One region of the Peribacillus sp. TH27 genome, then DNA from elsewhere that is predicted to be linked to it. Evidence: riboswitches for the same ligand, from Rfam matches in the RefSeq annotation. Region 1 holds a riboswitch; each other region holds the start of a gene.

Region 1 (7,952 bases):
GCCTCTAGGGCTAGATGAGCCGGTTATTGAAAAAGGCGGGACATTGTCTTCAGGACAGCGGCAGCTAATTTCTTTTGCACGCGCGCTCGCATTTAATCCGGCGATTTTGATTTTGGATGAAGCCACTGCAAGCATCGATACAGAAACAGAGGCCATTATCCAGGAAGGAATGGAAGTACTAAAGAAAGGAAGAACGACCTTTATCATTGCACATAGGCTTTCCACGATTAAAAATGCCGATCAAATTCTTGTACTGGATAAAGGACAGATTTCTGAGCAGGGGACACATGAAGAATTAATGGAGTTGAAAGGAAAGTACTATCAAATGTATGAACTGCAGGCTGGGTCGCATAAGGGAATGGCTGGATAAAAACCTAGTGGAATAATGAAGGGAGAAATTAAGAATAATTTTTCAGAAAATGAGGGATACTTACGAAGAGGTGATAATAATGAAACAAGGAATTCATCCTGATTATCAGCAAGTAGTATTTATGGATACTAACAGTGGTTATAAATTTATTACAGGCTCTACGAAAAAATCTAACGAAACAATTAAGTGGGAAGACGGTCAAACTTATCCTTTATTAAAAGTAGAGATTAGTTCAGATACGCATCCTTTTTATACCGGCAAGCAGAAATTTGCTGAAAAAGGCGGACGTGTGGATCGCTTCTTAGAAAAATATAATATGAAGAAATGATGTTAAGGCTATCGAGAAATCGATGGCCTTTATTTTTATTTTGGGAGATGGAAGAACTCGTGGGTAAATTAAGGTTTATAATTTTTTTAGTAATAACGTAGTGAATGCCTCATTTAAAATCCTAATAATAGAAAAAAGGGTTGCTCTAGGCACCCTTTTTTTCTATATATTTTATTTAACTGGAATAGCATGCGCTTTTGCACTTTTTACAAGAGCGAGCGTCAAAGTCTTTAATTAAATCATCTGGATTCTCAAGGCCGACAGAGAGGCGAAGCAGGCTGTTGGTGATGCCTCGTTTTTCCCTTTCATCAGCAGGCATGGCAGCATGGGACATTTTTGCCGGGTAGGATAATATCGATTCCACTGCTCCAAGACTAACCGCAAAAACAGGAAGTTCGACAGTATTCACAAATGAGCGGAAAATTTCCTCGCTTTCTAGTTCAAATGATAAAACTGCACCTGCACCAAGGGCCTGTCCTTCCTGGATTGCATGCTGTGGATGATCAGTAAGCCCAGGGTAATACACCTTTTTCACTAATGGCTGCTGTTTTAAGTAGTCTGCAATTTTTTCTGCTCCTTTTTGAGAGTGTTCCATTCGTACAGACAAGGTTTTCAGACCTCTCATAACAAGCCAGGCATCCTGGACACCAAGTACCGCACCAAAGGAGTTTTGAAGGGAACCGAGTCTTTCAGCCAATTCAGGATCTTTTACGACAGCAAGCCCAGCTACGACATCACTGTGTCCGGATAAAAACTTCGTCGCACTATGAAGGACAACATCCGCCCCTAAGTTCAGCGGTTTTTGCAGAGCTGGTGTCAAGAATGTATTGTCGACAAAACTCAATGCGCCGACTTTTTTTGCGATATCACAAACGGCTTTAATATCAGTCACCTTAAGCAATGGATTTGAAGGTGTTTCAATGTATATCGCTCTCGTATTAGGTTGAACGGCCGCTTTAACGCTTTCGAGGTCCGTCATATCAACGAAAGTATGCTCGATGTTGAAGCGGGTCAACACGCTTGTAACCATCCGGAACGTACCGCCATACACATCTTCTGAGATGACGATATGGTCGCCAGCAGAAAGCAGAAGGAATGCTGTTGAAATGGCTGCCATACCTGAAGAAAAGGCAAAGCCGCGAGTACCATCTTCAAGCTCGGCAATGATATCTTCAAGTGCTTCCCGTGTTGGATTTCCGCTCCTGCTGTAATCGTACTTGCCGAATGTATCGATATCAGTTTGATGGAAAGTGGAAGCGTGCTGAATAGGGACGCTCACACCGCCTGTTGTCGGATCGAATTTATGCTGGTTATGAAGTAATTTGGTTTCAAAACTGAAATCATGATTTGTCATCGTAGTGCCTCCCTTTTTACATGTGCAAATGCTTGCTGGAGGTCTTGAATTAAATCGTCGCTGTCTTCGATGCCAACCGAGAAGCGTAGAAGTCGATTACAAACCCCATTAGCAGTTCTAACTTCAAGAGGGATATCGGCATGTGTTTGTGTAGCAGGATAGGTGATGAAGCTTTCAACGCCTCCAAGACTTTCTGCAAATGAAATTAATGAAAGTGATTGTAAAAATGGATTGACCGCTGCTTCGTCAATTATCCGGAAAGAAATCATACCACCTCTGCCGGGATACAGGACGTCCGTTACACATTCATGTTCTGATAAATAATCTACAAGGATTTTGGCGTTCTTTTCATGACGTTCCATCCGCAGTGCCAGGGTTTTCATTCCGCGCATTAACAGCCATGAATCAAATGGACTCAACACCGCTCCTGTTCCATTATGATGGAAGGCAATCGAATCACATAATTCTGCACCTTTAGCCACGATTAGTCCAGCAAGAACATCATTATGACCACCGAGATACTTCGTTGCGCTATGGATTACAATATCGGCTCCAAGCAGGATAGGCTGCTGCAGAAGCGGCGTATAAAAAGTGTTGTCAACAATCAACAGTAAATTAAATTGTTTGGCAAGTGCGGCAACAGCGCTAATATCTGTTTGCTGCATAAGAGGGTTAGTGGGAGTTTCGATAAAGATGGCTTTTGTTTGAGGAGTAATAGCTTTTTCGATATCCTCTAAACAACAAGTGTTTACATAGTCACACTGTAAGCCCCATTTTTTAAAACCTTGTTCTAGCAAACGATATGTACCACCATATAGATCTTCGCTGACTATCCATGCATCACCTGATTTAAATAAGGCTAGTATGGTAGAAATGGCCGCCATTCCTGAACTGCAAGCATATCCTTGGTCACCTCTTTCAAGGTTGGCGATGGATTGTTCCAAAAGTTGACGTGTTGGATTACCTGTCCTTGTGTAATCGAATCCAGTTGATTGGCCAATTCCTTCGTGGCGGAAAGCTGTCGAAAAGTAAACCGGCGGATTGACTGTTCCTGTCGCCGTTTCACTGCGATTACCTAGTTGAGCAAGATATGTTTCTGTTTTATACATAGTTTTCACTGCTCCTTTGTGTTTTATAAAATAAAAAAAAGTCTTCTTTAAGAAGAAGACTTGGTTAAGTATGGACGAGTCATTCTTCTTATCTTCCAAGTTCACAAACTTGTGGAATTAGCACCTTTTCATTGGTTTGAAACAAATGAAGGTTGCTGAGGTGTCATCGGGCCATTCCCTATACCTCTCTCGATAAGAGTTTAGATTATTCAATTTCTTTTGAATTTACTATATATATAAAGTGCTGTCAAGAACATTCTGGGAAAATATTGCTCGATAATTCTTTATTGGTTAATTAGGACTAGCGTTGTCAAAACATGATTGGTCCAATGAAAAACCCCTAAATATTGTGGAAAACGCGATGGTATAAGGTGTTGAGATACTTTAAAAGACTTTGTTTAATTAAATGGATTTTCTGAAATATAGGGAAGGTTTTGTTCTGTTTCTTTGCTTTAAAATAATAAAGTTTGTACAATGTATAGAGAGAAGAATTAATAATATGTCATTATTCATTTCATATACATAAGGTTTTCGGTGGATAGTGCAAACATAGGAGGAGAACACATGGAATACAGAATCGAACGAGATACGATGGGTGAAGTGAAAGTTCCTGCTGATAAGTATTGGGGAGCACAAACCGAGAGAAGCCGTAACAACTTCAAAATTGGTAATGAAAAAATGCCGATTGAATTAGTCCGTGCTTTTGCATATGTAAAGCAAGCGGCAGCTAAAGTGAACTATGACCTTGGTGATCTTTCAGAAGTGAAAAAGAATGCCATCGTTAAAATTTGTGGCGAAATTCTAGAAGGTACACTTGATGAACATTTCCCCCTTGTGGTCTGGCAAACAGGCAGTGGCACTCAAAGTAATATGAATGTGAATGAAGTGGTCGCTAACAAAGGGAATGAATGGTTAAAAGAAAACGGTGAGTCCGAAACCCTTCACCCAAATGATGATGTCAACAAGGCGCAAAGCTCTAATGACACATTCCCAACGGCTATGCATATTGCAGCCTATATGGAAGTTGCTGAAAAATTAGTACCGGCAATTAAAGTACTTCGTGATACTTTTGCAGCAAAAGAAAAAGAATTCTGGGATCTTGTGAAAATTGGACGTACACATCTTCAAGATGCAACACCACTAACTTTAGGCCAAGAAATCTCTGGTTGGAAAGCGATGCTTGATAAAGACTTAGTGATGATTGAAGAAAGCAGTCAAAAACTATTGAATCTAGCACTAGGCGGTACAGCTGTAGGTACTGGGATCAATACGAAAAAAGAATTTCCAGGACTTTCTGCAAAACAAATAGCGGCGGATACAGGACATTCTTTCGTAACATCGGATAATAAGTTCCATGCATTAACAAGTCATAACGAAATTGTTTACGCTCATGGCGCATTAAAAGCATTAGCAGCGGACTTAATGAAAATTGCGAACGATGTTAGATGGCTGGCAAGCGGCCCAAGAAGCGGAATCGGTGAAATCGCTATTCCTGAAAACGAGCCAGGCAGCTCTATCATGCCAGGTAAAGTAAATCCTACACAAAGTGAAGCGTTGACAATGATTGCGACACAAATTGTTGGTAACGATGCAACAATCGGCTTTGCAGCAAGCCAAGGTAACTTCGAATTGAACGTATTCAAACCAGTTATCATTTATAACTTCCTACAAACTGTTAAATTATTGACAGAAGGCATTCACTCTTTCAACAATAATTGTGCAGTAGGCATCACAGCGAATGAAGATAAAATCAAAGAAAATGTTGACCGTTCTCTTATGCTAGTAACAGCATTGAACCCACATATCGGTTATGAAAAAGCAGCTAAAATTGCCAAAACTGCATTCAAAGACAACTCTACATTAAAAGAAGCAGCGTTGAAATTGGAATTCTTGACTGATGATGAATTTAAAGCATGGGTAGATCCTGCTAACATGGTTAATAAATAATTGCCTATGATCACCCTCCCGCTGTTTTTAGGGAGGGTGTTTTAAGGTGTTAAAATAATAGAATAAACAAATACTGAGTATATAAGTTTCTAGAACAGGAGGGAATACAATGGCTTTATGCCCGCTTTGCAACGGCCTCAGAAAAATTCATGTGAATTGCCCGGAATGTGGCAGTGATCTTGATGATAAAGGGAAATTCATGGATTATGCTGATTCATACAGTGCATACATGGATATAGATACGCTTAAGCAAAACGATGGATACCCGCAATCGCTCCAAAAAGGTCAATGTCCACACATCATGAACTGCTCTAAATGTGGACATGATGAAGTGGTACTTGTGCAGGAATAGATTTTATAGATATAGTAGAGTTCAAGACCTTAGCTGAAATATACGCACAAAGACCCATTCATATGAACGGGTCTTTGTGCGTATATGAAATTTAATTAGAAAGTAACTTCAAGCCATACTCCATTTGTGATTCTCCTTCAGCAAAAATGCGCTGCTCGGACCCTTTATCAAAAAAGTGGGCTTTATTCATGTCGAGAGCAAGTTCAATATTATCGCCTGCTTGGATGATGTTTTTTGCATCGATGCGCGCGACGAAGTCCTGGCCAGCGAATGTCGAGTAGAGCATAATTTCGGCACCCATGAGTTCAGCTACATCGACTTGAGCCGTGAATGTAGTGTTTGGAGACTCCTTGATGTAAGCCCCTTCATTATGGAAATCCTCTGGACGGATGCCAAGGATAATTTCTTTTCCGATATAGCCTTGATCACGCAGCGTATTCATTTTCAATTCGGGTACTTCAAGCGTTTGCTCCCCAATTTTAATGATGCCTTCTTTTAATGTTCCGGTAAAGAAGTTCATAGCTGGTGATCCGATAAAGCCACCCACGAAGACATTCACTGGTTTCTCGTACACGTCTTTTGGTGCGCCGACCTGCTGGATGATACCGTCCTTCATAACAACAAGTCGTGTGGCCATGGTCATTGCTTCTGTTTGATCATGAGTGACATAAATTGTTGTAGTGTCCAGTCGTTTATGTAGTTTTGCGATTTCAGCACGCATTTGAACCCTGAGTTTGGCGTCAAGATTTGATAATGGCTCATCCATTAAAAAAACTTTTGCGTCTCGTACAATTGCACGACCGAGTGCCACACGCTGGCGTTGTCCACCTGAAAGTGCTTTCGGTTTCCTATTTAAAAGGTCTTCGAGACCGAGGATTTTTGCTGCGTCATTGACCCGCTGCTTGATTTCCATTTTTGGCGTTTTACGGAGTTTTAATCCAAATGCCATATTGTCATAGACGGACATATGAGGATATAAGGCGTAGTTCTGGAAAACCATCGCAATATCACGATCTTTCGGTGGGACATCATTGACCCGCTTGCCGTCTATATATAAATCTCCTTGGGAAATGTCTTCAAGTCCGGCAATCATCCGTAAAGTCGTCGATTTTCCGCAACCGGACGGTCCCACGAAAACAATGAATTCTTTATCGGCCACACGAAGGTTAAAATCTTTAACAGCTGTTTCTTTTTTATCATAAACCTTAAATATATGATCTAATACTAACTCTGCCATGAAAATTCCTCCTTTTAAACTCCTAATTACTTGTACCAATAACTATAGTCTAATCTATCAAATTGGAAAAAAGTATAGGCACACTGCACAAAAAAGGATAATAATTCCTTTGTTAACTTTGCAAATAGTAGTTAATCATTCAGCAAAAGAATTAAGTAAGCAGCCAAGGCATGCGGAAAGTTTCTAATATCGAGTCCAGTTTTTTCAGTAAATTTATCTATTCGGTATTGTAGGCTGTTTCGATGTATATAAAGTTGCTTTGCGGCATAGGTTGCATTGGAATTGCACTCAATATACGTTTTAATCGTCTTCATTAGTTCAGTATCATTCATGGTTTTACCGAGTATTTCATTGATATACCAAGTTTTACTCGTTGCAGATTGGTCACTTATCAGTGAGTGAGGAATGATGTCGGCCAAATCAGTCACTTTTAAATCTGGCAAATGCAATTGTGCCAGGTCAAAACACTTATTCTCCTGATTTCTGTGATAAGGGAGTTCTTGGTTTACAGAGTGAAAGCGACCGGTAAACATTCGAGTCTTAACATAAAAATCACTCTCAAGCGTGGTTGAAATAGCAAGCAGTTCATTTTTTGATAACGACTCATCTGTGTCTGTTTCAATTAAAATACCCGCCTTTTCATTTTCCCAGATCAAGACTGAATCAGATGGGACAAATGCGAGGAAGGCATCCTCGAAATGGGAGTGCGAAAAATCAGCATGAGTCAGATTAAAGTGGATAAACCGGACATTCTCCCAGCTTGTTAAAGGCAAGGATGCATTCGGTTCGAATAAAAAAGTATTCCATGGTGTGTGAGGAAACGTGTTAATTTTATTTTGGTAAAATAAAGGAGTAAAGAGCAGTTCCAACAAACGGATTTCCTCGGCCGAAATTTCTGAACGGGGAATACCGATTGTGCTCCCAATAGAGTCTTCAAACCAAATATAAGAAGTAATGTTCTTCGTATCTTGTATATTGGAAAGAGCGTTTGGGAATTTTTGTTTAAGCTTTTCAAGCATCGTGTTCACCTTCTTTCTCACTATCTATCTCATTATAGCGAAAAAGAATAAAGTGGAAAAGAAACAATGGTATTACAAGTTATTAGAAAAACAATAGGACAAGGACATTGATTTTCAAGCTATTTTAATAGTTTTTTTCGAAGTAATGATTCTATACCTTAAATTACACCAATAAACCCAAATGGATGGAGGAAATGGTCGTATTGCTTTTATTATGTAATTTGTGAAACACACTG
Region 2 (7,952 bases), 2.4 Mb from region 1:
TTTCCAATACTCTAGCCATTTTGTATCACCTCCTGTTTTTTCAACCTTTTGCTAAAAGCCGATTAGCCAATCAATGAATTCGTATCCACTCTGGTCACTTCACCCATTGGATAATTCTGCACGCTTGCAATCGCTGTTGCTGCCGAAAACAACTGATCCGCCGTCGCCTCAACCTTGATGTTTGAAAATGACCTACGCTTGAAAACGATAGCCCCCTTTTCATTTAACCCCGTCTCAAAATCAATCCGTAACGTACTTGATACTGGAATTTGGTTTGCCATGTCGCTCACCTCCTTTCACACTCTATATAAACTTTTACGAGGTGAAAGTAGCATGGTGGTGAAAGTTTTTTTATTTTCATTTAATGATACGCAGCTGTTATAAATAAAAATAAAGAAGCCACAATCCAATATTGGAATGTAGCTTCTTCCTATTAATAAGAAAAGGTGATTTTAAGTCACCATGTTTCATTATGATGCAAGTGGATCCGTTTCTTTTTTCATTTCATCCTCTTCTGGTAAACGAATGAATTTAACAATCACCGCACTAGCTAGATAAAGGATCGCAAAAATCCATACAACCCCTTCTGCTCCAGCCGAACCGATAAAAGTCATGGCTATAGCAGGTGCAACGAATGAAGACAAACCGGCCGCAAAATTCAAAATAGACATGGCCGCTCCTTTGTCTTCACCTGCAACGGATGGAACCAATGCACCTATAGGTACATAACCAGCTAAACATGCACCCCATATAAATCCAACAATACTAGTTGCAATGAGGTTTCCATTTGTGATCATTGGTGTGTAATATAATAGAAGGGTAAAAATAGCACAACCGACTCCACCAAACCAGATGATTGTATTTTTCCATCCGAATTTATCTCCAACGAAACCAAAAACCAAATTAAAAATAATGTTTCCTAAGAAGATCGTACCCCATAATTGTAACCAGACAGATGTTTCAATTCCATGTTCAGCCATATGCATGGGTAAGAAAACCGGAAATCCATATGATCCTACACTATTAATAATTCTTACAACACCACCAGCAGCAACTCTTGGATTTGTTTTCAAGATGGTGATGCCCTTTAAGAGCTCATTCACTGCTTCTTTTTTGCTAGATATCTGTTTCTTTTCAAATTTGTCTTTGTTGATGACTATAGCAAAAATCGTACCTAGGCATACCCAGAAAATAGAGGTCCATAATGTGTTGACATAACCTAGGTATTGAATAGCGTAGCTTGAATACCAAGAGCCAAGTACCATCATTCCAGCACAATAAGCTACCCAAAACCAACCGACAGCTGTACTTAATTTATTTTTAGGTGATCGATAAATGACCCATGTTAAAAAAGAGTAAGCAAATAAAGGATAGCCGAAACCTTTAATAAAATAGGTGATAAGCATAACAGGATAATTCATACTTTCAAAACCAAAAGTGATAAATCCTGCAGTCCCAATAACATAAAACAATAATCCCATAGACATAGACTTCTTTGGTCCAAAAACATCTAAACAAACACCTGAAAACCAAGAAGAAAGAGCTATAGAAATTCCGTATACAGTAAAAATAGCCGCTGACTGCTGAACAGTCAATCCATTGTCAACTAAGAAAGGGCTTAACCAGCCAGCTTCAAGTCCGTCTCCCATCATAAAGAGCATAACACCTAAAAAACCCCAGCTTAAACTTTTAGGTATTCCAATTCTATCTAACATATATATCTCTCTTTTCTATCTTATTTGGATTTAAGCTATATTGGTCTTTGAAAAAGAACTGTTGAGCTTGTTTCCACTCCTCATACTTCCATTCATCGTAACTAGCCTCATTTGTAATCGCTTTGATATCGCCTGATAATACACTGTTTACCCCTAATGTCTTATTGCAGATAACGGCAGATCCGACAACGGATGCCTGATTGAACCCTTGATGAATGCGCACTTCTTTTTGAAGGAGATTAGCTACAAATTTCGTTAACGTTTCACTTTGAAAACCACCTCCACAAGCCCATACATATGGCAAATCGTAAGGAATCACTTCGCATAATTTGTCGAAATGCCATTTGACTGTACAAGCAATTTCCCATAGAGCTGAAGCTACAAAATGAGCACGGGTTAAGTTTTCTTCTAATGGTGTATTAAAAATGAAGCCACCTTTTTTCGTCGCATTTTTCTCATCTGTCAGATACATGCCTAACGTTGATACACAATCAATCGTCGTAAGCTTACTCATTTCCTCTTCCATTAGTTGATAACTCTCATTTGGGTAGAAAATATTTTTTAATTTCTGATAATTAAGCCCAGTTATTCCTGGGTTTGTTTCTAACAGCCATTGATTTTTATTCGTATGGGCATTTGTCCATGCTCTTCGTTTAGAATCCACACTATATTCATCAGTAATATGGCAAATAGGGGTGGTCGTTCCAGATACGATGATGACATCACCTTTTTCGGCAAACGTGCTTGCGATAGCCAGCTGTGTATCACCGCCTCCTACTACGATTAAAACCTTTTCGTCCAATCCCAGCATCTGAGCCATATTCGGTGTAATTTCACCAAGGATCGAACCAGACGATTTTAATTCGGGTAACAAGTCTACCGATATCCCGAATTGTTCACACAACTCCTCTGACCATTCTTGTTTCTGAACATCATATAGCAGTGTTTCGGTCGCTTGTGATGGCTCATAGACAAGCACGTCACTTAATTTATAGGCAACCCACTCACTGATGCTTGTAAAGTATTTAATTTTATCCCATAATTGCGGCTGCCTCTTTTGCAGGGCGACCAGCTTTAAAGCTGAAAACAATGCAGATGGTAATCGACCTGCCCTTTCATAAATAAAAGGTTGATTTGAAAACTCCTTTTCCCATTCGCGGCCTCTATTATCAATATTAGGTAACCCGATAAACGAGTGCCCATCCTGATCCTGCAAAACAATTCCTTGCCGTTGACTAGTGGACGTTATTGCCTTGATTGAAATGTGCTGAGCTTTAGCCATCGCCTTTTTTGCTAATTGAATAAGCTGTTTCCAAAGTAATTCAGGTGAAAAGTATCGACTATCAGGATAAAGAGGTTCAATTTCATATTGTATATCCTCTCTCTCAATAGAGACGACTTCACCTGTTGTCTCAACGATAGCCACTCTTGCATTTCCAGTACCGATATCAAATACTAAATAACCTTCTTTTATAGCCATTTTTTTCACTCTTCTTTCTTATGACTTAACTTCTAGATTTTTTCTGTTATATAGAGTTGGAATCTGAAGAGTATGTTGTGTTGTCCACTTTGTTAACGCTTGGTTCATTATTGAGACGTGATGATCCTCAACCTCATAACTTGCGCCGGCAAGATGAGGGGTAGCTAATACATTGGGCAATTTAATTAATTCATAGTCACTTTGTTCAGGCGGCTCTTGATAAAACACATCTAATATCGCCCCCCTAATCTTTTGTGCTTTTAATACTTGTACAAGCGCATCTCTTTCAACCACGACAGCCCTTGACATATTTACAAAGATTGCCTCTTCTTTCATCAGTCCCAAAAAGTGTTCATTAATCATCCCGATCGTTTCCTCTGTTCTAGGGAGGTGTATGGATACCACATCACTTGTCGAAAAAACGTCTTCTAAAGAAGCCCGAACATGATTAGGATTATCACTCTCTACATAAGGGTCATAGTATTTTATCGAACATTGAAAACTTTCAAGAACCGCTGCAATTCGCTGGCCCACGGCCCCAAACCCCACCATTCCAATTGTTTTCCCAGAAATTTCATTTCCTTTAAACTTTAAATAGGCTTGGAGATAGTCTTCATTCCATTTTTCCTCCTTCAACCATTGATTGGAAGGAATGGTATGCCTTAAAAATGTAAGGAGATTACCGACAAATAATTCTGCAACAGCCTGAGCATTACGTGCTGGAGTGAAAAAGACGGGAAGTCCCCTTTTTGTTGCAGCTTCCACATCAACATTAGAAGGCATGCCACGACACACACCCACAAATCTCAATTCAGGTACTTCAGCGAATACTTTTTCTGTTACTTGATCTAACTCAGTAATTAACCCCTCCGCCTTAGACTCTTTTAATAAAGAGATCAACTCTACTTCGTTATAGGCCCTTCCATTTTCCTTCCAAGGTTGATGGGTAGCCTTTCCAAATAACTCATTTAATTCCTTGATGCCTTCTTCGTTATATGGTGCTGTTACTAGAATGTTCATTTTTACATCTCTCTCCTTTGTGTAACGACTTTACATGTCAATAACTCACTTCTTAAAAATAAAAAAATCTCTTCCCGCTAAGACGGAAAGAGATAATTACTTCATAATATCGTTCTCACAACAATAAAATAAAAGGCCACTCTTTCTATCTTTCAAGCTTCGCTTGCTGGAATTGGCACAATAATGTTGCCGAGGCTTCAAAGGGCCAGTCCCTCCACCTCTCTTGATAGAAATTTTACAATATTATATTGGTTTAACTATTTTTTCAATTAATAGAATATACCAAATATAATGAATTCCAAAACGGAAGTCAATATTTATTTGAACTTTCTAAATATTCTCTCCGTATGATATAATCTATGAATCATTTTTTTCATGAAAGGATACTGACATGCAATCATATAAAGATATAGAAAATGGTGTAGTCCTTTCTGTCTGTTCTCTTGATTGCCCAGACCAATGTGGTTTACTTGTACACAAAGAGGATGGAAAAATCAAGAAAATTAGTGGTGACCCAAATCATCCAGTGACGAAAGGGAATATTTGCAACAAGGTTCGGAATATGGGTGAACGGATTTATGATAGCAAGAGAATTAAGACACCTTTAAAACGCGTGGGAAAAAAAGGTGAGGGGAATTTCGCCATTATTAGTTGGGAAGAAGCGATCGATACGATCACAAATCATTGGAAAAATCTTATTTCAGAGGAAGGGGCACAAACCATTCTTCCTTACAGTTTCTATGGGAATATGGGGAAACTCGCTGCAGAAGGAATGGATCGCCGTTTTTTTAACCGCCTCGGATCAAGTCAACTTGACCGGACCATCTGTTCAGTTGCTGGCTCAACAGGCTACCGCTACACAATGGGGGGGAGCTACGGTACAGACCCAGAAGAGATGACCGAAACTAAGTTATTCATCTTTTGGGGAATCAATGCTGTAAGTACAAATATGCATCAAGTAACAATCGCACAAAAAGCAAAAAAATCAGGAGCTAAAGTCATTGTTATTGACGTTCATAAAAATCAAACCGGACGAATGGCCGATTGGTTCATTCCCATTCTCCCAGGGACTGATGGTGCACTAGCATTAGGAATCATGCATATACTCTATAAAGAAAAGCTAGTGGATCGATCGTTTTTAGAGGAATATACGATTGGCTATGAAGAGCTAGAAGATCATCTTGAGCAATATCAGCCACACATGGTTTCTGACATAACAGGCGTTCCCGTAGAAGACATATACAAATTAGCTAGGATGTATGGGGCGATTTCCCCTTCAATGATTCGGATTGGAAATGGTCTTCAGCATCATGATAATGGCGGGATGAGCACTCGGACGATTGCCTGTTTACCTGCTTTAACAGGACAGTGGCTAGTAAAAGGCGGAGGTGCAGTTAAATCCAATTCAGGATTTCTCTCCTTTAATACCGCAGCTTTACAACGTCCTGATCTCAAAAAAACTAAAACACGTACAATTAATATGAATCAAATAGGGAAAGCATTGCTTGAACCGGACAACCCCATTCGCTCATTGTATGTCTATGGAACTAACCCGGCTCTTGTTGCACCAGAGGCAAATAGAGTAAGAGAGGGTCTAGCCCGGGAAGATTTATTCACTGTCGTCCATGACTTGTTTATAACGGAGACAGCGAAGTTTGCAGACATTGTATTACCATCTACATCTGCCTTTGAAAATACAGATTTTTATACATCATACTGGCATAATTATATCCACTTACATGAGCCTATCATCGCACCCTATGGAGAAAGTAAATCGAACACAGCGGTATTCAGGCTACTTGCAAAAGCCATGGAATTTGACGAACAAACTCTTAAGGATGACGATGAAGAATTAATGAAACAAGCTCTAAACGATTTATCCAATCCTTATTTATCGGATATAACCTATGAGAAACTAAAAAATGAGCGCTACATCAAAGCAAGTAATTTGACCGATTTGTTAAAGAATTTACAAACACCTAGTGGGAAAATCGAATTATATTCCAAAGTGATGGAAGAAGATGGATACCCAGCCCTTCCTACGTATATTCCATTAGTAGAAGAGCAGGATTACCCTCTCCAATTCATACCTGGACCGAACCATAACTTTTTAAACTCTACCTTTTCCAATAATGACAAACACATCACACTTGAAAAAGCACCTAAAATATTTATGAATCAAAAGGATGCAGATAATCGAGGAATAGAAGATGGTACAACTGTCCGTATCTGGAATGATCGTGGAGAATGCGAGCTAGTGGTTTCTGTAGGCGAACAGGTCCTTCCAGGCGTCGTAGTCAGTCAAGGTCTCTGGTCAGACATGCCTGGTAAAAAACAACTCGTTAATGCCTTGACTCCAGATCGTATTGCCGATATGGGCGGCGGAGCTACATTCTTTTCAGGGAGTGTGAATGTAGAAAGAATGAATAAGGATGTTTAATTTTTTATATCTTATTTTCCCTTCTTAAAATTTTTTTATGACTAATTAATAAAAAATAGCTTGAACCTTTTTTACTCAAAATACTCCTTTTAACATAAAATAGTCCCCTTTCCATTTATGGTTGGGGGACTTTCTAATGTATAAGAATCCTCAACAATAAACTATAGTTTGAAGTGAATTGAATAAATAATTGTTTCTAATAGCTCGCAAACAAAAAAGTTTTAGAATTAAGCTTCAACCTTAAGAAACCCTAACCTAACGACGAGGCAAAATGCATCTGGCTTTAAATGGAACGACAGGTTCACTTTTTCTGGGAAATAATATTCATGAAAGGATGTGGATGTTGGATGTCTTTAGAATGGTTCGACAGAGTAAGCGGGGAATTGCAGGATCATCTTAAATCAATTTGTGAAAAATACGATCGAAATGGCAGTTTGATCGTGGAGCGAGGAGCTAAACATCCACGTATCGAATTTTATACAGAGTTGGATGACAATGAGAGGGATTATTTTTCCACTCTGTTTTTCGATCCGCATAATGAAGAATTTTATATGGAATCCTTTGATCCGGATTTAGGCCAGGTTAGCAAGGTGATCTTATCTGATATTGAAGATATCGTTGATGCTGTTCATGAAAGCTTCCATAACTATTTAGAAGGGGATGGCATCGAATATGATTATGATCTCGATGATGAATACGATGAAAATGAACTAATCGAAGAGACTGAGATGTACGAAATCGAAGTGGAATGGGAAACACCTGAAGTGACAGCCTATATTCAAGAAAATGAAGTGGAGGTCACCTATCAATTCGGAGTTGTTCAGGAAACTGGTGATGGAGTGCTAAAACGGATTAACCGCATTCGTACAGCAGATGATGATCTGATAAAAGATGAAACAAACTTTATATTCAGTAAGGAAGAAGCTAGCACGATCATCGCTATGATAGCAAGCCATATGGATTCCCTCAGCGAAATGGATTAATAAAAAAAACCTAAAAACCTTGTCCATGTTGATCATGGACAAGGTTTTATTAAACAAGAATAAGTTCGTATACCTCCGATAATTGAGTGACCCGTTCTGTATCACTAGCTTCCTTTGCATGCTCAATTTCCTGAGGCAGAATTCGATTAAGGAGTCTTGCTTCTTTTCCGGTAAGCTTATCGATAAGTTCTTCTTCAGAATGAAAGTGTCCATCCTTGATTTTATTATAAATTTCCAGCGCTTCAGGATATTGATCCGTATAGTTAGACAATATCTCACGTAAGTAACCAATCGTACGATCCATCATACCATCC
Region 3 (7,952 bases), 1.8 Mb from region 1:
ACTAAATCCATAGAAAAAGGGGAGAAATCTTATGGCAGAGAAAAAGTTGCGTTTCGAAACATTGAGTGTTCACGGGGGTCTGCAAGTAGATGAAACGGGTGCACGTGCAGTGCCTATTTATCAAAGCAATGCATACTTGTTCAAAGATACTGACCATGCAGCAAATTTATTTGGCTTAAAGGAAAATGGCTATATTTATACACGACTTCATAATCCTACGGTCAGTGTTTTCGAAGAAAGAATGGCCTTGTTGGAAGGTGGTATCGGCGGACTGGCAACCGCAAGTGGGATGGCTGCCATTACACTGTCAATCCTAAATATTGCTGGTGCAGGAGATGAAATAGTGTCCGCTTCTACATTATATGGCGGTACGTATAATCTTTTTGAAAATACTCTTCCTAAATATGGGATAAAAGTGAAGTTCGTCTCTCCTGATGACCCTGAAAATTTCAAAAAAGCCATCACGCCTAGAACGAAGGCTATATTTGCGGAAACAATTGGAAATCCAAGTCTAAGGATTCTTGATATTGAGGCTGTAGCGGACATTGCTCACAATGCGGGCATACCACTCATTATCGATAATACCTTTGCTACCCCATACCTTTGCCGGCCAATTGATTTTGGAGCGGATATTGTCATCCACTCTGCTACAAAATGGCTCTTGGGAAATGGAACCACCTTAGGAGGCATCATCGTGGATGGGGGCAAATTCGACTGGAACTCACCAAACTACCCTGGCTTTACGGAACCGGATCCAAGCTACGATGGGATTGTATACTCTGAAGCAGTCGGCCCTGCTGCCTTTATCACAAAAGCTCGTGTGCAATTACTTCGTGATTTAGGGCCGACGTTAAGTGCTCAAAGCGCGTTCCAGTTTACGCTGGGGCTAGAAACGTTGCATGTGAGAATGAAAGAGCATCTTTCGAATACTAAGTCTGTTATTCAATATTTGGAAAATCATCCTGCTGTGAACTGGGTTTCGCACCCTAGTAATGGAAGTCACCCTGATAAAGCGCTGGCGGATAAATATTTGCCTAAGGGAGCAGGATCTGTTGTGACTTTTGGAATTCAAGGTGGACGCGAAGCTGGAGCAAAACTTATCAATTCGGTAGAGTTATGGTCGCATGTAGCCAACGTAGGGGATGCTAAAAGTTTAATTATCCACCCTGCTAGTACGACCCATCAACAATTAAATGATGTAGGTTTAGCAAAAGCGGGTGTAAGTGCTGATCAAGTGCGCATATCGATTGGTATTGAAAACGTAGAGGATTTAATAGAAGATTTAGAGCAGGCAATTGAAAAAGCGACGAATATTGTCTCCTTAACTTCTAAAACTGTTTAATAAAAAAGACCTGTTCATTCTTTCCTAGAAATATTATACATTGCGCTCCTTTTTTATCTATGATAAAATTTCTCCATACTAAAGAACTTAATGATGTACAAATATTCTATATATTAGCTCTTATCAAGAGAGGTGGAGGGATGTGCCCGATGAAACCCGGCAACCGACAAGGAAATTTCCTTGGAAAGGTGCCAATTCACACAAAGTTTAATCGCTTTGGAAGATGAGAGAAAGGCCTGCTTTTTCACCTGCCTTTCTGCTCATGCAGAAAGGTTTTTTCTATTTAGTTTGGGAAAACCTTTACATGTATAGCAATATTGAAAAACGGTTTTAAATCATATTTACAGGCTGATAATGAAGATAAATCAACTAAGTTCATAGGTTTTATTGGATAAAAGAGGTGAGTATTAATGATTACATTGACAAAAGTTAGTAAGCTATTCCGAACAGGAAAAGGAAGCAGTGACACGATTAAGGCTGTAAATAATGTTAATGTTGAAATAAATAAAGGCGAGATTTTCGGTATTATTGGCTACAGCGGAGCAGGGAAAAGTACTTTGATCAGGATGCTTAATGGATTGGAAACACCAACAGAAGGATCCGTTGTGGTGGCTGATAAAGAAATTTCCAAAATCAAAGGTGCTAAGCTACGTAAAGCTCGACAAGAAATCAGCATGATCTTTCAACATTTTAATTTATTATGGTCTAGAACCGTTCAGGAGAATATATCGTTTCCTCTAGAAATTGCAGGGGTTTCGAAAAATGAGCGTATCAAGCGTGTGAATGAATTAATTAAGTTAGTTGGGCTTGAAGGAAGAGAAAAGGCATATCCTTCGCAATTAAGCGGAGGGCAAAAACAAAGGGTCGGGATTGCTAGGGCTCTTGCTAACAATCCTAAAGTGCTACTGTGCGATGAAGCGACGTCTGCTTTAGACCCGCAGACAACCGATTCAATACTTGAATTGCTTGTGGACATCAATAAGCGTCTTGGTCTAACGATTGTTTTGATTACACATGAAATGCACGTCATCCGTAAAATTTGTCACCGCGTTGCAGTAATGGAAAGTGGTCAAGTAGTTGAACAAGGACCTGTCCTGGAAGTCTTCAAGAATCCGAAAGAACAAATGACGAAGCGTTTCGTTCAACAGGTAACAGAGCCTGAAGAAACAAAAGAAACAATGGAACACTTGCTGGAACGCTATCCAGCAGGAAAAGTAATTCAATTGACGTTCGTAGGAGATCATGCAGAGAGTCCGTTAATTACTAGGCTGGTACGTAACTTTGAGTTGGATGTCAATATCGTTCAAGGAAAAATATCTCAAACTAGAAGTGGTTCATATGGAACGTTATTTATCCACCTTGATGGCAATGAGGATGAAATGCTCCGCGCAATCGAATTCATTAAAGCACAGCATGTAGGCGTGGAGGTGATTACTCATGCTTGAAGAATTATTACCGAATGTATATTGGGAAGACATTATTGAAGCAACAAAAGAAACACTTTATATGACCAGTATCTCAGTACTAGCAACCTTTTTTATAGGCATACTATTAGGGCTAGTCCTGTTTTTAACAGGGAAAGGTAACTTGTGGGAAAATCGGGTAATTAACACGACCATGAGTGCTATCGTTAATATTTTCCGTTCCATTCCATTCCTTATTTTAATTGTGTTGCTCATACCTTTCACAAAATTGCTTGTCGGTTCTATGATCGGTGAGGATGCTGCTTTACCAGCCCTTATTATCGGGGCGGCACCATTTTATGCACGTATGGTTGAAATCGGCCTCCGTGAAATCGATAAAGGTGTAATTGAAGCGGCTAAATCAATGGGAGCGAAAACGAGCACGATCATTTGGAAGGTACTTCTTCCAGAATCGATGCCAGCATTAATTTCAGGGATTACGGTAACATCGATTGCATTGGTTGGATATACCGCAATGGCAGGGGTTATCGGTGCAGGCGGGCTTGGTAATCTGGCCTATCTAGACGGCTATCAAAGGACTCACAATGACGTTACACTTGTAGCGACGATTGTTATACTAATTATCGTCTTCATTATTCAAATTATTGGAGATGTGATTACATCTAAATTAGACAAAAGATAAAGGGAGATGAATAGGATGAAAAAGTTTTTAGGATTTGCATTATTACTTGTTTTATCGATTGCTCTTGCTGCTTGTGGAACCGATAAGGACAACAGTGGCAGCGATACAGAAAAGGAGACGAAAAAATTAGTTGTAGGTGCATCCAATGTTCCGCATGCTGAGATTCTTGAAAAAGCTAAACCTCTTCTTGAAGAAAAAGGAATTGAGTTGGAAATTAAACGGTTCCAAGATTATGTTTTACCGAATAAGGCTTTAAACGATAAAGAATTGGATGCTAACTACTTTCAACACATTCCATATTTAGAGGGGCAAATTAAAGAAAATGGATATGACTTCGTTAATGCTGGTGGAATTCATATCGAGCCGATTGCTCTATATTCACAAAAATATAAAAGCATTGATAAACTTCCAGAAGGCGCAACAATTATTATGAGCAGCTCTGTTGCTGACCACGGACGTGCGTTATCTCTATTAGAAAAAAATGGCCTGATTACATTAAAAGAAGGCATCGATAAAACGACAGCTACAACAAAAGACATTGTTGAAAATAAGAAAAAACTTAAATTTGATGCGAATTATGAAGCAGCTTTACTTCCGAAAATTTATGAGAGTGGCGAAGGGGATGCCGTTCTAATCAATTCTAACTATGCGATTGACGCTGGATTGAATCCGCTTAAAGATTCAATTGCTATTGAAGACTCTGAATCACCATATGTGAACGTTATTGCTGTTAACAAAGGTGATGAAAATAAAGAAGAAATCAAAACGCTAGTAGAAGTATTACATTCTAAAGAAATTCAAGATTTTATTCTAAAGGAATACAAAGGTGCAGTCGTACCAACTAAATAATTTATGGTAAGGAACGACCTGGAAATCTTCAGGTCGTTTTTTTATGTTTAAAGATGAAAACACAGGGTATAGAGTTAATAGAGTAATAAAGTGATTCACAAATTTGAAAGGATGGTTCACTATCAATACTTTAGATTTAAATGTAACAAGCGAAATGGAAAAAGCGATGCAGTTATCACATGGGATTGGCTATAATGAGTACAGCAGAAATTTAGACCTCCGTATCGAGGTTGAGAAAGAACGAGATAAGGAACATGAAAAGTGCAACAAAATGGTCCTTGACCTACAACGTAAAATTCACGGTTAACCATATAAAAGAGTCTTTAAAAGATCGGTCTGTAGAGGTAAAATGATAAGTGGTCTAGAAAATAAGGGTTTCCTTATTAGATTAACTTACATAACACCTAACAGACCTTTTTTTCTTTAACAAAGGTAATACGTACCTTACAATTAATATTTTTTAGACATATATTAATAAGAACGAAGGTTTGTTGAATAATAAGTTTTAAATAAGAAAAGCTAAAATAAGGCTCTATTTGCTGTAAATAGCCTATAACAGTAGGGTTTGTAACAATAGGACAGGTTTTCATCATGAAAGAAGTGGAAACCCCTATCTATATTAGTTGATTCCAAATTGGATTTGTTATAAAATTGGAATGAGAATAAAGTGAGAATGCTTTTATGAAAAATAAATAGTAAAGAAAGTAGTTTTTACTTTCTGGTAATAAAATAGGAATTAGTTCACGGAGGTATTATTATGTCAGCTTCTACATTAACGGTTAAAGATCTTCACGTATCAATTGAGGGTAAAGAGATTTTAAAAGGGGTTAACCTTGAAGTAAAAGGCGGAGAAATCCATGCAATCATGGGACCAAATGGAACTGGTAAATCCACTTTATCTTCAGCAATTATGGGTCACCCTAAATATGAAGTAACAAGCGGCAGCATCACATTCGATGGTGAAGACGTATTGGAAATGGAAGTTGACGAGCGCGCTCGTGTTGGTCTTTTCCTTGCTATGCAATATCCAAGCGAAATCAGTGGTGTTACAAATGCTGACTTCTTACGTTCTTCTATCAATGCACGTCGTGAAGAAGGCGATGAAATTTCATTGATGAAATTCATCCGTAAAATGGACGAAAAAATGGCATTCCTTGAAATGGATGAAGATATGGCGCAACGTTATTTAAATGAAGGATTCTCCGGTGGAGAGAAAAAACGTAACGAGATTCTTCAATTAATGATGATTCAGCCAAAAATCGCTATTTTAGATGAAATTGACTCTGGGCTAGATATCGATGCTCTTAAAGTCGTTTCAAAAGGAATCAACGAAATGCGCGGAGAAGACTTTGGATGTTTAATCATCACTCACTACCAACGTCTATTAAATTACATCACTCCTGATTACGTACATGTAATGATGCAAGGCCGTGTTGTAAAATCAGGCGGGCCTGAACTAGCTGCACGTTTAGAAGCAGAAGGTTATGATTGGATCAAACAAGAATTGGGCATTGAAGACGAAACTGTTGGCGAAGAAGCGTAAGTAGGAGGATTTGCAATGACTACAGAAACGAAATTACCGTTTGAACAAGAGGACATAAGCTCTTATTCAACTAAAAATAATGAGCCAGCTTGGCTATCTGAGCTTCGAATTCAAGCGTTTTCTGAATTAGAAAAGCTCCCAATGCCAAAGCCGGATAAAACAAAAATCGATAAATGGAATTTTACTTCTTTCAAGACTCATACAGTTGAAAGTGAAACTTTTGCCTCTTTAGATGAGCTTCCGGAAGAAATTAAATCCATCATTGAAGGAAATGAAAACTTATACATTCAACGCAATAATACGCCGGCACATATTAATTTGTCAGCAAAAATAAAAGAACAAGGCGTTATTTTCACTGATATTTTTACAGCGGCTCGTGACCATGCTGAGCTCGTACAAAAATATTTCATGAAGGACGGAGTTAAAATAGATGAGCACCGTTTAACAGCATTACATGCTGCATTAGTTAACGGTGGTGCATTCCTTTATGTTCCAAAAAATGTAGAGATCAAAGATCCAATTCAAGCAGTATTTTTGTTGGATAACCCTGAAACTACACTTTTCAACCACGTTTTAATCGTGGCAGAAGATAATAGCTCTGTAACATATGTAGAGAACTACTTCTCAAGCGTTGAGTCTAACGAAGGTATTGCTAATATCGTAACTGAAGTATTTGCAAATGCGAATGCCAAAGTGGAATATGGAGCTGTTGATACCCTTTCGAAAGGTTTTACGACATATGTTAACCGCCGTGGAGTTGCAGCACGTGACGCTCGTATTGAGTGGGCACTTGGCCTAATGAACGATGGAAATACGATTTCAGATAACACAACATATCTAATGGGCGATGGCTCTCACGGTGATACTAAAACCGTTGTAGTCGGCCGCGGGGAACAAAAACAAAACTTTACGACAGCCATTATTCATTATGGCAAACGCTCTGAGGGCTATATCCTTAAGCACGGTGTTATGAAAGACGGCGCATCCTCCATTTTTAATGGAATTGGGAAAATTGAGTATGGTGCTACAAAGGCCAATGCTGAACAAGAGTCACGCGTACTGATGTTAAGTGAAAAAGCACGCGGAGACGCCAATCCAATCCTTTTAATTGATGAAGATGATGTAACGGCTGGGCATGCCGCTTCTGTCGGACGTGTTGACCCGCTTCAACTTTATTATTTAATGAGTCGTGGTATTACTAAAAAAGAAGCAGAAAGACTTGTCATTCACGGATTCTTGGCCCCTGTTGTTAACCAGCTTCCAATTGAAGGAGTTAAAAAACAATTAGTAGCGGTCATTGAAAGGAAAGTACAGTAATGAACCCATACGAAATTCGTAAGCTTTTTCCGATATTAGATCAAGAAGTCAATGGTCAGCCATTAGTTTATTTAGATAGTGCTGCAACCTCTCAAAAACCGGCTGCAGTGATTGAAGCGATTGAGCAATATTACCGCGGATACAACTCGAATGTTCACCGCGGGGTGCATACACTTGGAACAAAAGCTACGGATGCGTATGAAGGTGCACGTGAAAAGGTGCGTAAATTCATTAATGCTTCTTCTACAGAAGAAATCATTTTTACAAGAGGAACCACAACTTCTTTAAATACTGTAGCAAGAAGTTACGGTGGAGCAAATGTAAAAGAGGGCGACGAAATTGTTATCTCTTACATGGAGCATCACAGTAATATTATTCCGTGGCAGCAGTTGGCTAAAGAAAAAGGTGCTGTACTGAAATATATTCCGCTTCAAGAGGATGGAACGATTTCCCTTGATGATGTGAGGGCTACAATTACAGATGCAACGAAAATCGTTTCCATTATGCAGGTTTCCAATGTGCTTGGTGTTATCAACCCTGTGAAGGAAATCGCAAAAATTGCCCATGAACACCATGCTGTCATGGTTGTGGATGGGGCACAAAGCACGCCGCATCTAAAAGTGGATGTTCGTGATTTGGATTGTGATTTCTTTGCCTTCTCAGGTCATAAAATGGTCGGTCCAACAGGTATCGGCGTATTATATGGTAAAAAAGAACTTCTTGAAAAAATGGAGCCGATTGAATTTGGCGGAGAGATGATTGATTTTGTAGGTTTGTATGAGTCTACATGGAAAG
Region 4 (7,952 bases), 3.5 Mb from region 1:
TGATTTTACCGAATCGGACGGAAGTTTGATTTTCTTCATTCAATGAGATTTTCCCTGTTCTTCTTAATACCGCTTCCACCCTTGCTACGAGTTCACCCGGATTAAATGGCTTTACAATGTAATCGTCCCCACCGAGCTTCAACCCTTTTACCTTATCCCATTCTTCACCTTTCGCACTAACAAAAATTACAGGAACATCCGAACTTGAACGGATTTTTTCACAGACGCAAAAACCGTCCATTTCTGGCATCATGATATCCAAAAGGATTAAATCGACTTCATATGTTTCAACCAGACTTATAGCCTCTTTACCATTTGCAGCTTGAAGGCATCGATACCCTGAGTTAAGCAAATACATTTCAACTAAATTACGCATATCTTCTTCATCATCAACGACTAAAATGGTGTAACCGTGCATGTTATCTACTCCCTCAACATCAATTGAAATGGACCTTGACCGACTTTGATGGTTTTTTTAACCTCGACTGTTTCAGCATCCACTACATACACTTCATCACTATCATATCCCGCCACAATCACGTCTTGTTTAAAGTTCGCCATTTCAAAAGGATTGACGCCGACCACTCTGCTTTTCACTTCTTCATACTGATCATTCAATTTATATAAGGAGCTAGTGCCGTGACTGAGGATAAAAATCCCTTCAGCATTCTCAATGAACTTTATCGGCATAGTTGGGGCCTTCAACTTTTGCTTCAACTCTCCCGTTTTTGCCGAATAAATATAGAGATTTTCTTCTACTTTGTCTCCAACACCATGGCCGCCTATCCAAACTTCATCCTTTTCTTCCCTTAATAAGGTGCCTGTTGAAGAACTATGTATCGGAAATTCCATATCCACCTTTTTCGTCTCCAGATTGATTACCGAACATTTGGTATCGCCAAAGTTAATGACATACAAGCGATTCGCTTTCTCTCCTTGAAGAACGGTCAATGGGCTTTTCCCAACCTTGACTATATCCTGCTCCTCACCTTTATCATTTAAAAAATAGATGGAATGATTCGACTGATTGACTGCCACGATGCTTTTTCCGTCATGAAGCAACAGCATATTGACAATCCCTTTCCCTATTTCCCAGCTGTCTATCAGTTTTCCGGCTGATAATGAAAACACCTGGATTTTCTCCATCTCTTTTCCATAAAGAAGTATAGTATCTTTATCTGCTAGGAGCAATGCTCCGGTAAATGGTTCTGAAATATCCCAATTGGCAAAAGGTTGATAGTTTTTATCTATGAATGTAAGGGACGTATCCTTAATATTGACTGTCGCCAAAAAAGATTTATCTTTGTTTATTTTTGTATATGTATCACTTCTATTACACCCACTAAGTAGTATGACGGCAAACAAAAGCGCAACACCCCACTTCATATTTTAGGCTCCTTATTCATAAAATATCTATTTTTTTTAAATTTTAACAATGAGTTGTGAAAAAAGTATGAAACAAAAAAGAATATTAACTAACATTCACTTGTGATATTTACTTCGAGGATGAGAGCCTTTCGAGTTCCGTAACATAGGCCATAACGATTGCGTTCTTTTTCTCATCAGAAAGCGAAGATTCCATCACCCGTTTAATGCTGAGGTAAAACTTTTCAAGTATTGGTTTTCGGGCACGAGGATGGGTGTTTTCATCTAAAAGTTCACGTCGGATAAGTTCTGATAACACTTTTCCCCCTTCCCCATTTGTTATCTTCCGATTATTCCAGATACTTATATATGCTTCCAATAATGCTTCATTCATGACCGTTTCTTTCATAAAATTATCCCTTCCATCCATTACTAATTTATACATATTAAGAATCATTTTCGTAAAGACTACCTTTATAATACGATTACACTTTTAAAAATTCAAAAAAGGAGTGAGTATAATGTCTCAAGTATACCGCTGTCCGAATTGCCGGACAAATAAATCTCGCTTCAATCTCATTCAGCAAATACCAACACCTGTTAAAAAGGATCCGCAATCCGGTGAGATTGTTGAACAATACTCGAACGATTCTCTTCAGCCATTCCATCTAGCTTATAATGGTCCTGAAGTTCGTGTGCAATGTGCAGCATGCGGGTTAATTGAAGATGAGAAAACATTTGCAGCCTTTGGTGGGTTGCAGCAATAAAAATGGTCAGACCCGTTTAATGGGGTCTGACCATTTTTCAATCTTTTTTGACAGCCATTTTGGCCCGGTCAATGGCAATTGGAATAGCTTTTCCATCCTTATAGCCTTCATTAAGTAAGGCATTCGCAATCTCAATTGCTTTTTCTCGGACATCTTTATCAAGATTATTCATTGAATCAGGGTAATCGTTTTTATTCCAGGGCACAAATACCGCCTCCTTGAAAAGAAAGTTAACTTTCTTTTCCCCTCTTTCATCGGCAGTAATCGTTTAATGTGGTGCTTTTGCTTCCAAAGCTTTTAACTGACTAATCATCATTTCTTTATCCAATTTCTCACCGATAATAACGATATTTAGTGGCATTTTTATCATTTCATTCATATACATTGGCATTCCGTATGAGTATTGAAATAAATGAGGGTATTGTGAATGTGTGAAGGAAATGTATCCTTTCATTCGATAGACCGTTTCTGGAAGTGCCCTAAGCCAATCTTCAAAGTCGGTTTGTACCACTGCCCCTTCAAATGTATGAACAACGGCCGTTAAATGCAAATGGCTCTGGACATCCAGTTTTTGATGGACTTTATGCTGCTGTTTCCTTTGCATCTGTTGCAAAGATATCAAGGAGACAGCTGCATACTCTGTCAATAAACATACAGCTTCAGGATTCAGACCTTGAATGGAATAAATAAGTTGGGCTGCCTCCATTTCGCTTACTAGATCCGCTTTATTTAATAAAATGAAATCCGCATGATGGATTTGCTCAGCAAGCAACTGGCGTAGCTGTGGAGAAAGCTCATCTCGGTCGCGCCACCTCAACAAGTCAACAACTGTTATAATCCCTTTATATTCCAGTTTTTTCGCGAATAGCGGTGACATAATACCATCCAGCACTTCAACTGGATGCGCAGCACCTGTTGTTTCAATATAAACGGCGTCTAAATCATTTTCCGTCAACAATTCATGCAGCTGAACTTCGAGCTTATCCTGAATTGTACAACAGATACAACCGTCAAACAGCTCCTTCAGAGGTACATCATCACCAATCAAACCGCTGTCCACTGAAACACTGCCGAGCTCATTTAATAGCACGGCCACTTTTCTACCCACTACACTTTCCTGCTTTAATATATTTCGAAGAAGCGTTGTTTTCCCGCTACCGAGAAAACCACCTAATATGTACACTTCGGTTGTTTTCATTCGTATCTGCTCCTATAATCCAGCTAAATTTAATTCCGTTAAATTTTATCATACTTGCCCTTCTAAAGCACCCGCGAAGGCCATATAAAAAAACCAGCCCGATAGCTGGTTTTTCTCAATTGATTTATGCTTGAACTTCGTCTTTTTCGTAAATTGGAACCCAACCTGCTGCTGTTACGAAGATACGGACAGCTACAGTTTTTCTATCTTCTGCTAACGTGAAGTAATGACGCGTCGATTCTGGTACGCTGATTAAATCTCCAGGATTCAGTCGTACATCAAACCATTTTTGTTCACTGCCTTCAATAGCAAAGATACTGGTTCCACCTGCTATAAAACGTACTTCATCATCTTCATGATGATGTTCCTGCTTAAAGTTTTCAAGCATTTGATCCAAGTTTGGGTTTGCATCGGATAGTGTGATGATATCATGTGCTTTATATCCGCGTCTTTCAGAAATCTCTGCAATCTCTGATTTGAACGTTACAAGGATTTCATCTTTATCGTCATCCGTTAGATCATATTTTTCTACCAGATGGGACGGTAATTTCGATATATCCCATTGTTCGTATATAACACCTTGTGTTTCTAAAAAATCTTTTACCTGTTCACTGTTTTCAATAACCTCATTTGTTTCATGGAATCTAATTGTAGCCATTACCTATTCCTCCTCTATGAGTTTTTATCTTATCGAACCTGCAAATGCCTGTTGCTGATTGAGCAACAGTTGGTATTGAAACAAAAATTCACATGCTTCTAGAATTCTTTTTGCTTCGAGTCCACTTTTCCCCCAAACCGTGATTCCGTGATTGCGAATAAGCACCGCTCCTGAGTCTTCTTCAACATGTGGCTTGAACTTTTCAGTTAACAAAGGAATGTCAGCGTGATTGTATATTATTGGAATTCTAAACTCTGCATCTTCATTCCATCGCCCTGTCGCTTTAATAATTTCATGATTACGGAAAGTCACTTCCCCTTCATCTCCATATAATTCAGAAATCACATTATTTTCTACAGTATGGACATGGAGTACACAGTTCGCATTAGTTTTCTCGTAAATCACTGTATGAAGCAGAGTTTCAGCAGATGGCCTCAGCTCTGTTTTCTCAACTGGGATTCCTTTTAAATCCACTAGTAAAAAGTCCGCATCCGTTTGCTTCCGTTTATCCTTACCGCTTGCCGTAATATAAAAGGAACTGCTTCTAGACTCGCGAATGGATAAATTCCCACTCGTCCCCATAAACCAATCCCGTTCGGCAAGTTCAGCCTTAATTTCCGCTAATTCCTGCCACTTTTTAGTATGGTTCTTCATGCTTTTACCTCCATCTGCTGTTTTAAAATGTGCATCACATCATAAAACGTTTCAAATCCTTGATGGGGAATCTCTTCTGTTCTGCACCTCTCAAGCAGTATGTCACGGGCGATTACAAAATCAGCCTGCTTTGCCGCTTCAAAATCAGTCACCGAATCTCCAATAACAATTTTATAATCATCTGCTTCTGTAATTTCCCTCATTATAGATGGCTTACAGCAACCACAATCATTGTTACATTGTTTATCACAAGTATGCGGCCACTCAATTAAGATCTTTTCCTGATTGAAATAAGCTCTGTTGCAATAAACACAATCTGAAGGCAATATATCATTTAAAAGCGGTTCAATAAAAAAGTCCATACCGCCACTTACAATATACAAAGGTATGTTCGCTTGTTTTGTAAAATCCACAAATTCGTTGAACCCTGGGCGAATGCCGGCTGTATCCTTCACATATTGAATAATGTCTTCCTTTAGGCTACTGTCAAGCAGGGAAAACATTTTCCCAACTCCTGTAGATATACTGATTTTTTGCTGAAGAACACCGTCTTTTAGCTCTTCCCATCCCGGAGGTGCAAATTTTTTCATGATAGCGATGATATTATCTGAGTTAGTAATTGTTCCGTCAAAATCACAAAAAATAATCGGTTTCATTATTCCTTACAAGCCTCCCCATAACTCAAGTGCTTTGCTTAGTGCTTCATCTTCATAAGCCGCATCAGATAATGCCTTGCCTGTAAGAACAGCTTCTACAGCAGAACGGAAAGCCTTTGCCCCGCCCTTTGCTCCGTCGGGATGTCCGTGGATTCCACCGCCTGCATTAATTACGCTGTCCTTCCCAAAATCCTTAATTAGATTAGGAACCATTCCCGGATGAATACCTGCTGAAGGAACCGGGAAGGCTTTTTTCCATGACGGCTCATCTTTCGTCAAAGCTTCAGCAATCGCTAATGTTTCCTCTTTCTCAAGTGCCACATTTCCATATGGAGAAGGGAATAGAGATAAATCCGCACCTGATAGTCTTACTAATTTTCCAAGCAATAACGCGTAGCTGACACCATAAAATGACGATGAAGCTACTGCTCCGCTATATGCAGGGTGAGCCATGATCGGTAGATTAATACGATCGTTTTCACGCAAAGCTTGAAGTACATCCAATCCATATGTATGAACGTTAAATAATAAGGCATCGGCACCTGCTTCTGCTGCACGCTCTGCCTTTTCTAATAATTCAAAAGTTTTACCTGATAGATTGACAGCATATAAAGTTCGATGGCCCGTTGTTTCATAGACTTCTTTCAAAATTTGTCTGCCCGTTCTTATTCTATCAATGAATGGGGTCTGCTCCTGATCGAAGAGAATCTCATCATCTTTTACCAGGTCGACTCCTCCTAATGCTTGTTGTTTCAGCTGCTCATTATGGAATAAGAGATCCCGTCCTAATACCCCTTTAAAAATACTCATCACCAGAGGCCGGTCCAATACGTTAATCTTTTCTCTTATACCTGTAATCCCAAATTGAGGTCCTGGAAAAGCCTTGTGTATATCGCCAACAAAATCCAAGTCAATCAGTTTGATTTCCCCATCCAATGACAATTTACCGAATACTGTCGTGAGAATAGCCGGTAAATCATTAGAAAAATTTCCCGACGGGTAGGCAATTTTTATCATCGAACGGTACACCTTACGATTGAAAAAACGGTTTGCTCTTTCTGCTTCAGGTAGAGGGGTGACGGAAACAACACGTCCTTTATGTTTCTCCAACTGCTTCTGGACCAAATGAGGCAGGTCCGTCCATGTTCCTACTGTCAAACCTAAGGCAATACTCTCGGCTTTTTTCTCATGTTCGCCATTGAAATCATGAATTAAATAAGTAGCGATTATCTCGCTCATCTGATCACTCCTATTAAACGTTAGTAAAGTCTTGAAGTCAGTATTCTAATATCTGGCTAATACGGTTTCCATAATTTTCCTATTACCTCGATATATGGAGAATGGAATCTTCGACTGTTAATCCATGTTAAAACAATAAAAGCCCCTTCATAAAGAAGAGGCTTTAAAAAAGCCATCTTCTTATCTCCCAGCTTATAGCTGCAAGAATTAGCACCGTGCCTTGTGGATTCCAAAAAAATCCGGCGAAGAATTCCGCCCCATTTCGCAATGGAATTACGGTCGGTTGCTGGGCTTCATAGGGCTAGTCCCTCCACCTGCTCAAAATAAGAAAACGCTGATATATTTAAACTTCAAGTATCAAAAGATTAAGAATTTATTTTGTATTCTGACAGGTAATCCATACTTTGTCAATAAGTTTTCAACAATTTAACGGTAGCTAACTTGGAATCTTCCACTATTCTCCAAATAAATTCAATGCGCGAATCCGTTCAACTGCTTCTTGAAGCCGTTCTTCAGAAGTAAGTAACCCCACCCTAACATATCCTTCTCCAAATTCACCGAATCCATTTCCAGCAGCAACAGCTACGTGAGCATGCGTTAATAAATAATCAGCAAAACTCTCGGACGTGAAACCTTCAGGAATCTTGAGCCATGCAAAGAAAGATGCTTTAGGAGCTTGGACATCCCAGCCGATGGAACGTAATCCATCAATAAAAACATTTCTGCGCCCTTCATATTTGTTCACTAATTCTTCTACGCAACTTTGTGAATCTAGTAACGCACTTGCCGCTGCTTCTTGAATTGCAGGGAAAAGACTTACATAAAGATGATCTTGCAACAGTTCAAGAGCTTCGATGACACTTTTATTTCCAACAGCGAAGCCCACTCTCCACCCTGCCATATTATATGTTTTAGATAAAGTATATATTTCGATACCTACATCTTTTGCCCCCTCTGCTTGAAGGAAACTAATCGGTTTTTTTCCATCAAATCCAATCGCTCCATAAGCAAAGTCGTGAACCACACAAATTGAATGTTCTTTCGCAAACGAGACGGTTTCCTCAAAAAAACCCTCAGTTGCTGATGCTCCAGTTGGATTATTCGGATAGTTCAAGAACATCATTTTGGCTCTTTCAAGGGTTTCTGTATGTATTTCTCCATAATGCGGAAGATAATCATTTTCTTCTGTCAAAGGCATGAATTCTGTTTTTGCTTGGGCTAAAACTACACCAGATAGATAATCAGGATAGCCTGGATCAGGTACCAGAATCGTATCCCCGGGATTCAATAAACATTGTGGAAGTTCGACAAGTCCTGCCTTTCCACCAAATAGAATAGCCACTTCACTATTAGGATCTAACTTGACACCATATTCACGTTCATAAAAGACAGTCGCAGCTTCTTTTAAGTATTGA

Evidence for each region. A riboswitch is a leader RNA that binds a small molecule or an ion and turns the genes downstream of it on or off. The one in region 1 is predicted to bind S-adenosylmethionine.
Region 2: another riboswitch for S-adenosylmethionine. It lies ahead of JFU24_RS21770 (2-hydroxyacid dehydrogenase); the one in region 1 lies ahead of JFU24_RS10310 (methionine biosynthesis PLP-dependent protein).
Region 3: another riboswitch for S-adenosylmethionine. It lies ahead of JFU24_RS18640 (methionine ABC transporter ATP-binding protein); the one in region 1 lies ahead of JFU24_RS10310 (methionine biosynthesis PLP-dependent protein).
Region 4: another riboswitch for S-adenosylmethionine. It lies ahead of mtnW (2,3-diketo-5-methylthiopentyl-1-phosphate enolase); the one in region 1 lies ahead of JFU24_RS10310 (methionine biosynthesis PLP-dependent protein).

What each region holds. Positions count from the first base shown of each region.
Region 1 covers NZ_JAEKEV010000002.1:1,841,421-1,849,372, reverse strand. The annotation lists gene JFU24_RS10325 (ABC transporter ATP-binding protein) at 1-370, shown strand, start outside; gene JFU24_RS10320 (type B 50S ribosomal protein L31) at 450-698, shown strand; gene metC (cystathionine beta-lyase) at 874-2,052, opposite strand; gene JFU24_RS10310 (methionine biosynthesis PLP-dependent protein) at 2,049-3,161, opposite strand; SAM riboswitch class I at 3,247-3,360, opposite strand; gene fumC (class II fumarate hydratase) at 3,726-5,108, shown strand; gene JFU24_RS10300 (hypothetical protein) at 5,218-5,460, shown strand; gene JFU24_RS10295 (ABC transporter ATP-binding protein) at 5,552-6,697, opposite strand; gene JFU24_RS10290 (PucR family transcriptional regulator) at 6,829-7,716, opposite strand.
Region 2 covers NZ_JAEKEV010000002.1:4,233,774-4,241,725, reverse strand. The annotation lists gene JFU24_RS21790 (DUF2922 domain-containing protein) at 1-19, opposite strand, end outside; gene JFU24_RS21785 (DUF1659 domain-containing protein) at 63-281, opposite strand; gene JFU24_RS21780 (MFS transporter) at 471-1,715, opposite strand; gene JFU24_RS21775 (FGGY-family carbohydrate kinase) at 1,705-3,195, opposite strand; gene JFU24_RS21770 (2-hydroxyacid dehydrogenase) at 3,214-4,215, opposite strand; SAM riboswitch class I at 4,358-4,448, opposite strand; gene JFU24_RS21765 (molybdopterin oxidoreductase family protein) at 4,607-6,655, shown strand; gene JFU24_RS21760 (hypothetical protein) at 7,003-7,638, shown strand; gene JFU24_RS21755 (sigma-G-dependent sporulation-specific acid-soluble spore protein CsgA) at 7,688-7,945, opposite strand.
Region 3 covers NZ_JAEKEV010000002.1:3,603,174-3,611,125, forward strand. The annotation lists gene JFU24_RS18635 (O-acetylhomoserine aminocarboxypropyltransferase/cysteine synthase family protein) at 32-1,342, shown strand; SAM riboswitch class I at 1,460-1,572, shown strand; gene JFU24_RS18640 (methionine ABC transporter ATP-binding protein) at 1,753-2,787, shown strand; gene JFU24_RS18645 (methionine ABC transporter permease) at 2,780-3,448, shown strand; gene JFU24_RS18650 (MetQ/NlpA family ABC transporter substrate-binding protein) at 3,464-4,297, shown strand; gene JFU24_RS18655 (hypothetical protein) at 4,401-4,604, shown strand; gene sufC (Fe-S cluster assembly ATPase SufC) at 5,055-5,840, shown strand; gene sufD (Fe-S cluster assembly protein SufD) at 5,856-7,157, shown strand; gene JFU24_RS18670 (cysteine desulfurase) at 7,157-7,952, shown strand, end outside.
Region 4 covers NZ_JAEKEV010000002.1:5,371,112-5,379,063, reverse strand. The annotation lists gene JFU24_RS27375 (response regulator transcription factor) at 1-418, opposite strand, end outside; gene JFU24_RS27370 (YncE family protein) at 424-1,386, opposite strand; gene JFU24_RS27365 (hypothetical protein) at 1,496-1,774, opposite strand; gene JFU24_RS27360 (hypothetical protein) at 1,887-2,132, shown strand; gene JFU24_RS27355 (hypothetical protein) at 2,170-2,337, opposite strand; gene JFU24_RS27350 (CobW family GTP-binding protein) at 2,401-3,330, opposite strand; gene JFU24_RS27345 (cupin domain-containing protein) at 3,455-3,988, opposite strand; gene JFU24_RS27340 (methylthioribulose 1-phosphate dehydratase) at 4,013-4,642, opposite strand; gene JFU24_RS27335 (2-hydroxy-3-keto-5-methylthiopentenyl-1-phosphate phosphatase) at 4,639-5,298, opposite strand; gene mtnW (2,3-diketo-5-methylthiopentyl-1-phosphate enolase) at 5,305-6,537, opposite strand; SAM riboswitch class I at 6,715-6,867, opposite strand; gene JFU24_RS27325 (pyridoxal phosphate-dependent aminotransferase) at 6,992-7,952, opposite strand, start outside.